DNA from 2 places in the Paenibacillus sp. PAMC21692 genome. Region 1 is predicted to be linked to the other one. Evidence: predicted binding sites of a transcription regulator. Region 1 holds the regulator's gene; the other holds the start of a gene.
What was found. Region 1 encodes CtsR, which represses protease genes until heat stress. Its sites were predicted from a motif close to ATGGTCAATAAAGGTCAAACA; they were not measured.
Positions count from the first base shown of each region.

Region 2: a site for CtsR is predicted at 1,498-1,518, ahead of clpP (ATP-dependent Clp endopeptidase proteolytic subunit ClpP). Genes of this name have one in related genera too.

Region 1 is NZ_CP060293.1:1,429,648-1,433,672, reverse strand. It holds gene H7F31_RS05740 (protein-arginine kinase McsB) at 1-760, opposite strand, end outside; gene H7F31_RS05735 (protein-arginine kinase activator protein McsA) at 1,009-1,536, opposite strand; gene H7F31_RS05730 (CtsR family transcriptional regulator) at 1,565-2,026, opposite strand; gene H7F31_RS05725 (aldehyde dehydrogenase family protein) at 3,205-4,025, opposite strand, start outside.
Region 2 is NZ_CP060293.1:72,936-76,960, forward strand. It holds gene H7F31_RS00285 (glucosidase family protein) at 1-1,308, opposite strand, end outside; gene clpP (ATP-dependent Clp endopeptidase proteolytic subunit ClpP) at 1,633-2,214, shown strand; gene H7F31_RS00295 (formate/nitrite transporter family protein) at 2,398-3,174, shown strand; gene H7F31_RS00300 (L-lactate dehydrogenase) at 3,231-4,025, shown strand, end outside.

The DNA.
Region 1 (4,025 bases):
CCCGTTCATGCTCGATAATCTGTTTGGCTACATCATGCAGATTATCGATGATTTCCGCTTCGGACTGACCGAGCGTAATCTGATTCGAGATCTGGAACAGATTGCCTAACGCTTCGCTGCCTTCTCCATAGAGGCCGCGAACGGCAAGACCGACTTGCGTTACGGCAGTCAAAATTCGGTTAATCTGCTGCGTCAATACCAATGCCGGCAGATGCATCATGACCGATGCCCTAATCCCCGTTCCGACGTTGGTCGGACAGGTCGTCAGATAACCGCGCTTCTCGTCGAAGGCATAATCCGCCACTTCTTCATAAATATCGTCAATTCCGCTTGCCAACGCCCATGCTTCGCCGATTTGGAAACCGGGATATAAACATTGGATGCGCAGATGGTCTTCTTCGTTAATCATAATGCTGACGGATTCGTTCTCGCTGAGCACGACGGCCCCGCCGCGAGACTCGTTCGCCAGATTCGGGCTGATAAGATGTTTCTCCACGAGCACTCGTTTGTCCAACTCGCTAAGCTCGGATAACAGCAGCGTCTCGAAGGAGCCTACTTCGTCCAGCTTGCCCGACTTGCTGACATCCGCCAGCTGCTCCAGCACTTCATTCGCCTGGGCGCTCGTAGCGAGCATCGGGAACGGCTGCTTCCGCAAATTGCGGGCCACTCGCACCCGGCTGCTGATCACGACGTCGGAGTCCGGACCCAATGTCCGCATCCAGTCGCTCAGAGCGTCTTGGGAGAAGCGATGTACTGTCAACCCCTTCACACCCTTCCTTTAAAGGTGGTTCAAAAGCTTCAATCGTCATTACGATGATTTTTCAAGAAGCTTACTCGACGTCAAATCTTGAACTCAGCCGGTCCTTCCGGTTCTCACGTAGCTCTGCTACGCTCCGATCCTCAGGCCTCGACTTCGTCCAACCTTCTCGGTACTGCCAATCGAACCTTTTGAACTTTCATTTTGTGGTGGTTCAGAAGCTCCGACTGCCATTACGATGTTGCTTCAATCTACATCTCAGCGATCTTGCGTTCCAGCTCGCGGATTTCGTCGCGCAGAGTTGCCGCGCTTTCGAATTCCTCTTGCTCGATATGGGTATGCAGATCCTTGCGCAATCGTTCGATCTCGCGCCTGCATTGGATAAGGCCTCCCGAACGTTTCGGAATTTTACCGTTGTGCGTCGTGCTGCTGTGCACCCGCTTCAAAAGCGGATCCAGACGTTCCGAAAAAGCTTGGTAACAGGAGCTGCAGCCGAATCGGCCGATCTTGCTGAATTGCGTATACGTTAGACCGCATTCCTCGCAGCGTATCGGCTGCTGAGGAGCACCGGACAAAGCCGATGCCGAGTTGCCTATTGCATTAAAGTCCAGCAGTCCCGATAACAGGCTGTGGATGGAGAAGCTGTTCGGTGAACCCGGAATGCCTTCGCCCCGTTCGCGGGCGCAGCCTTCGCAGATGTGGAATTCCGTCTTCTCGCCGTTTACGATTTTCGTAAAATGAAGCGTAGCCGGCTTCTTGCCGCATTCTTGGCAATACAAAGCTTCGGTCCCTCCCTTCCGCTATTCCCTATTTGGCTAGCAATGAGATGAGCATCGCTCTCAGCAGCCTTGCGCGAATCTCATCCCGCATTGGCAGCACCAGGGCAATTGTGTCCCGATGGATCGCCGCCCGCAACAGATTCGACTCCCTTACTGTAATCATACCCGCTTCATGCAGCTGATAAATCAGGCCCTCCGCGGCGCTTTGGTCGACGCTGTCGCCAATCGTTCGTTCAATATGGTACTGAAGGTTCTTGAGCGCGGGCAGATCGACTCGCTGAATGCGGATGTAACCGCCCCCGCCCCGCTTGCTCTCCACCATGTACCCCTTCTCCAGCGTAAATCGCGTGCTGATTACGTAATTGATCTGGGAAGGCACACAAGAGAAGCGGTCGGCAAGATCGTTGCGCTGAATCTCCACCGCGCCTTCGTCGCTGCCGTCAAGCATTTGTTTGAGGTGATGTTCAATGAGATCGGAAATATTACGCAAATCACCAACCTCCCTGAGTATCGTCTTCAGAAAGCCAAATCCCCCAATACTTACATTTGCAGAGCATCAGGACAGTTAAGTGTCAACTCGTTGACTTTGACTTTCTTTGACTTTAGTTTTATTATACTCAAAAAATCCCGAGGGTCAAGATGGAATGTTTAAATTTTCTGACTACTTGCATATGTCATCCCGACCATCTCGCTAAACGACCCAAACTAACATGTTCTCCCTTACGGGTCATTGCGATCGCAAATGACCTGCCCTGCCGCTTACGGACAGAATAGACGTTAATCAGTCGCAATCCAGTGTTTCTGCCGCTAACGGACACAGAGAGGCTGTCTATTCATTGTGCAAAGGTGAAATTGCGGGCAAGTGTCCGTTAGGAAATGAACAAGAGCAACTATAACGGAAATGAAAGGCGTTATTTCAGCAAAAAGCTGTACTGTGCAAATCTAATGGAACTGACAGCCCTTATGATGGGCAAAAGTCCACGGTTTGCCTGGATTTCTCACGAATAACGTCGCAGAGTTCCGGTAGATTTTAAAATCACGCCAAAAGATCCATATAAGGGCCCTCACTTCCGTTAACAAGTTGGCGATGATCGATTGCAGCTTCATTTCCAGTTTTGCACACAATGAATCGACAGCCTCACAGACGACCTTACTTTCGTCAAAACCCCATAGAATGGCGAAAATGCACCAAATAGCGCCATCTGAGTCCGTTAGATTTTCAATATCGCGAAAATGTTGCAAATAGTGGCTCTGAGGTCTGTTAGCGAAAGCAAAACGTTTCAGCTCCGTTACTCACAATGAATCGACAGCCTCACGCGGGCCTCCATATGCACCATACATGCCGTATCTCGCGGCTTTTCTTCGTAATAGAGCCTCCCTTGTCCGTTAAAATGTTACTCTAACGAAAAATCGAGCTTTAGTGTCGCTCATGTCCGTTAGGTTTCGCTGTATGCGACATTTTCCTGACCAAGGTGAAATGGCTCCCGCCATCCATTGGCGGAGCGGCTTGTTTCATTCCTTGAAATATAGAGAAAGCATGGCGAAATCATATACTTTTCTATACAAAAAACAAAGCCAGAGCACACCTCTATATATGTAGCTTGGTGCGCTCTGGCCTTATTTATACTATGAGGCCCTTGTCCGGCCTGTTTTTCGAGGACATGGAATTCACCAAATCTGGCGATTCATGACGATCAGCTTCATCTCCGTCATTTCCTGCACGGCATACTTCACGCCTTCGCGGCCCGTGCCGCTTTCCTTAACGCCTCCGTAAGGCATATGATCGACTCGGTACGTCGGAATGTCGTTAATGATGACGCCTCCGACATGCAGTTCGTCCGCCGCTCGCAGCGCAAGGCCGATATCGTTTGTAAAGATGCCCGCTTGAAGTCCGAATCGGGAATCATTGACCGCGGCGATCGCTTCGTCCATGCTGCTAACCTTGCCGATGTTGACCACTGGAGCGAACAACTCCATGCAGCTGACCTTCATGTCCTCAGCCGTGTCGACCAGCACCGTCGGCTCCAGAACGCCTTCGCGAAGTTTGCCACCGGCAATTAGTCTGGCTCCGTTCTCCAAGGCTTCCCCGATCCAAAGCAAAGCCCGTTCGGTCTCAACCGAAGCAATCATGGCTGAGACATCCGTATCCTTTTCCAGCGGGTTGCCGATCTGTAGTCCCATCACAGCCAGGCGCATACCCTCCACGAACCTCTCGTACACATCGTCATGCACATAAATCCGTTGCAGCGAAATACATACCTGTCCTTGATTCGAGAACGCGCCCATGACACACCTCGGAATTATTTTCTCCACATCGGTTTCGCGGTCGATGATAAGCGCCGAGTTGGAGCCTAGCTCCAGCGTGACGCGCTTAAGTCCGGCCTTCGCACGCAGCGCTTTGCCCACCTCCGGACTGCCCGTAAACGTCACCATCGCCACGCGGTCATCTTCCACGATGGCATTGCCGACGACGCTGCCCGCTCCCGTAA
Region 2 (4,025 bases), 1.4 Mb from region 1:
AGAGACAAGATCGAGATGGAGCAAGCCGGCCTTGACCATCTCTTCGATCCGCTGCTCGGGAAGCTTTACTGTCGCCGCTCGGGAAAGCTTCTCCCGCCAGAAAGCGCGGCACTCCGTCCATCTCTCTTCGAAAGATTGCCGCCGCAACCTTTCGGCGCGTTCCTCGGAGATCGGGCGGTGGGGCAAGTAGAATTCGAAAGCGATCGACTCTCCCGGAGCCAGGAGAACGGCCGTCTCTTCCGTTCCAAGCGGTTGTCCGCCCAGCTTGGATACGCAGCAAACCCGATTCTCCGAGTAGCGGACAAACCCGTTGCATCCGTCGAACTCGTATTGCTTGTCGTCGTTTAAGACGAAAGCGTTGGGAACGACGTTCTTGAACCAGGCGTATCTGGGCACTCGGGCTTTATTCGTAGCCATCGCCCGGAAGTAAAGCACCGTCTCCTCTTCCTGGTTCATCTCCTCCGGAAGGAGCCGTTCCCGCATCGCCGCCTGCTCTTCCGTCAGCATATGAAAGTGGCCAAAGCCGTCGGCGGCCAAAAAGTGGGTGCCCCTTAACGTATCGACCTTCAAAGGGCTGCTTTCGTAAGAAGCGAAGGATACCGTGTCGTAGACCACGTCGTTATCCGCGATCGTGGCGTGCAGAATGGGGAGCGATCCGTCCTCGAGCCTGCGGGAGACGCCGTCCACGCAGCCGACGCCCCGGCCAAGCATATACCGATAGCAGACGGGCTTGTCCTCGTTCTCCGGCAGCTTCGCTTCGAAACCGTGAAATCTCGGCTGCACCCAATCCCACAGCCTCTCCTCTCCGCCGACTCCGCGAAACCCGACGCCGAAAATCCGCATATCGCGCGACAACCCGAGCCAGGTCTGCGAAGCGAGCTCCCGGGTATGTTCGGCGGCGTTCTCGTAGGTTTCTTCCGGTTCGTCCTCGATCCTTTGCAGTTCGGTAACCAGGTTCAACGCCTTGACGTCGCGTTCGATTTGCCCGTATGTCCGATCGTCTTCGGCTTGCGTAACGGCGACTCCGTAAGCGGGGATGTAGATCGGATAAGCCTTGTTGACGTCCCTCAGGAAAAAACTGAACGGATGCTCGGGCGTATCGATCTTCACCAGAATCCCCTGCGAGCCGGTCTCTTCTTCCGTTTCAATGGTTACTTCCAGCCGCGCTGGGCCGCCGTCCGTGGAGAAGATAGCCTCATCGGACTTGCCGCTCCCCCGTACGATTGCCGTAACGACCGTGCCGACGGTCGCCGTAACAGCCCCCTCGATCGGCGCTATCTTCCATTCTACCGCGAATCTCGCAATCATCTTTTCCAGTCCCCCATTATCCCAAGGATGAACGGCTGCGCCCGTCGATTCAAATCTGAAAGCGCTAACACCAATACTTCTACTATAGGCCGCGAAGGACGTATCGGATAGCACAAATCTTGCGATTTCTTTTGGACTTTTTTGACCTGCATGATTAGATCAATCGGCCGTTAGGGCGAAGCATTTTTTCATTTGACCTTCTTTGACTTTTTGAAAACAATCCGTTATGATAGGAATACGAAATTTCTACTTATCGTTTCATGATGAGTTTATGCTTACGAAGATGCGTTTGCTGCGCAAACACTTAAGGAGGATTGGTTAAGAATGAATTTTGTGCCTATGGTAATTGAGCAAAGCAACAGAGGGGAACGCTCGTACGACATCTACTCCCGCCTGCTGAAGGACCGCATTATCTTCCTTGGCTCCGGCGTGAATGACGTAGTCGCCAACTCCATCATCGCGCAAATGCTGTTCCTTGCCGCGGAAGATCCGGAGAAGGACATTTCCCTTTACATTAACAGCCCTGGCGGCTCCATTACAGCTGGCATGGCCATTTACGATACGATGCAATATATTAAGCCGGACGTGTCCACGATCTGCGTCGGCATGGCCGCTTCCATGGGTGCCTTCCTGTTGACTGCCGGCGCCAAGGGCAAACGTTACGCGCTGCCGAACAGCGAAGTCATGATCCACCAGCCGCTGGGTGGAGCAGAAGGCCAAGCGAGCGATATCGAGATCCGCGCCCGCCGCATTCTAAAGATGCGCGACAAGCTTAACAACATTCTGGCGGATCGTTCCGGCCAGCCGCTTAGCCGCATCGAACAGGATACCGACCGCGACTACTTCATGAGCGCTGCCGAAGCGCAAGCATACGGACTCGTCGATAAGGTTATCGAGAGAATCTAAAGTAAGGCATCACCTAGAAGAAGCAGATGCTCCATTCGTCTGCTTCTCTTTTTTTTCATCTGTACGCCACATCTGTGACAAAGATCACTCCCCGCCATCGTGCGGCAAGCTATTATGGTTTTAGCAGGATGTTCCATCGCCTGTGGCCACAACCAGCCCATTATGCATCAAGAGGTGGTACTCATGGAAGTAGAAGCGTTAAGCAAGGTCGAGCAGCTCGCCCTAAAGAAGCTGCGCATATACAAAAATAGCGTCTGGCGTTATCTGTCCCGCTCCATGCTGGCCAGTATGTTTATCGGGTTCGGCGTTATCGTCGCCTTCAAGACGGGCAGCTTCTTCTATTTGGAAAATTCGCCGCTGACCTATCCCATGGCCGCAATCACGTTTGGCGCAGCCATCATCCTGATCAGTTACGGCGGAGGCGACCTGTTTACGGGTAATACTTTCTACTATACCTACGCTGCTTTGCGCAAGCGCATGAGGTGGTTGGATACCGTCAGGTTGTGGGTACTTAGTTACTTAGGCAACATCCTGGGCGCCGCCGCGTTCGCCTTGCTGATCTGGACGACCGGCTTGTTCTCAAGCCCCGACGTTCATGCTTTCTTGCTCGAGGTTGTGCACAAAAAGATGACCGCGCCGACTTCGGAGCTGTTCTTCCGGGCCATTCTTTGTAATTGGCTGGTCTGTCTTGCATTTTTCGTCCCCATGTCGATGAAGAGCGACGGAGCCAAGATGTTCGCCATGATGCTGTTCGTCTTCTGCTTCTTTATCTCGGGCTACGAGCACAGCATTGCCAACCTATGCACCTTCGCCATCGCATTCGTGTTGGATCCCGGAAACTTCTCTTATTCGGGAGGCTTCCACAACATCATCCCCGTCACGCTGGGCAATCTGATCGGCGGAGGCATCCTTATGGGATGGATGTACCATTACGTCAACAAGCCGTTCTACGAGGATTAAACGCAGTATCGTACGGCGATTGCCGTAAATCCCAATACAAGGAGCGAATTCATTCCATGAAAAAATCCAAAATCGTTATTATCGGCACCGGAGCCGTCGGCTCGACAACGGCATATACGCTTCTGCTTCGCAACCGCGTGGACGAACTGGTGCTCATCGACGCCAACCATAACAAGGCCGCCGGAGACGCGCTCGACATGAATCACGGCATGCCGTTCCTCGGTCAAGCCTCCGTCTGGGCCGGCACTTATGAGGACTGTGCAGGCGCCGACATCATCATCATTACGGCAGGCGCCGCACAGAAGCCAGGCGAGCCTCGCACCGAGCTGCTAAAACGCAACGTCGCCATCTTCGACAGCATTATCGAGCAAGTGCTTCCGTATAATGGAGACGCCATCCTGTTGATCGCTTCCAACCCTGTCGATATTATGAGCTACATGGCGTATAAGAAAGCAGGGCTGCCGATACAGCGCGTCATCGGCTCCGGCACGCTTCTCGACAGCGCGCGTTTCCGATACCTGATCGGCCAGAAGCTGGATATCGATCCTCGCAGCGTGCATGCGCATATCGTCGGCGAGCATGGCGACTCCGAGCTGCCGCTATGGAGCTTGGCCAACATAGCCGGATCGAAGCTGACATTGTCCGAGGAGGACCGCGAAGACGTATTCGTCAATACTCGCGATGCCGCCTACCAGATCATCGAAGCCAAAGGCGCGACCTATTATGCCATCGCGCTGGCGCTTGATCGGATCTGTACTGCGATCCTGAGCGACGAGGGCGCCGTACTTAACGTCTCGACCTTGCTGAGCGACTATCACGGCGTATCCGACGTCTACCTGGGCGTACCTTGT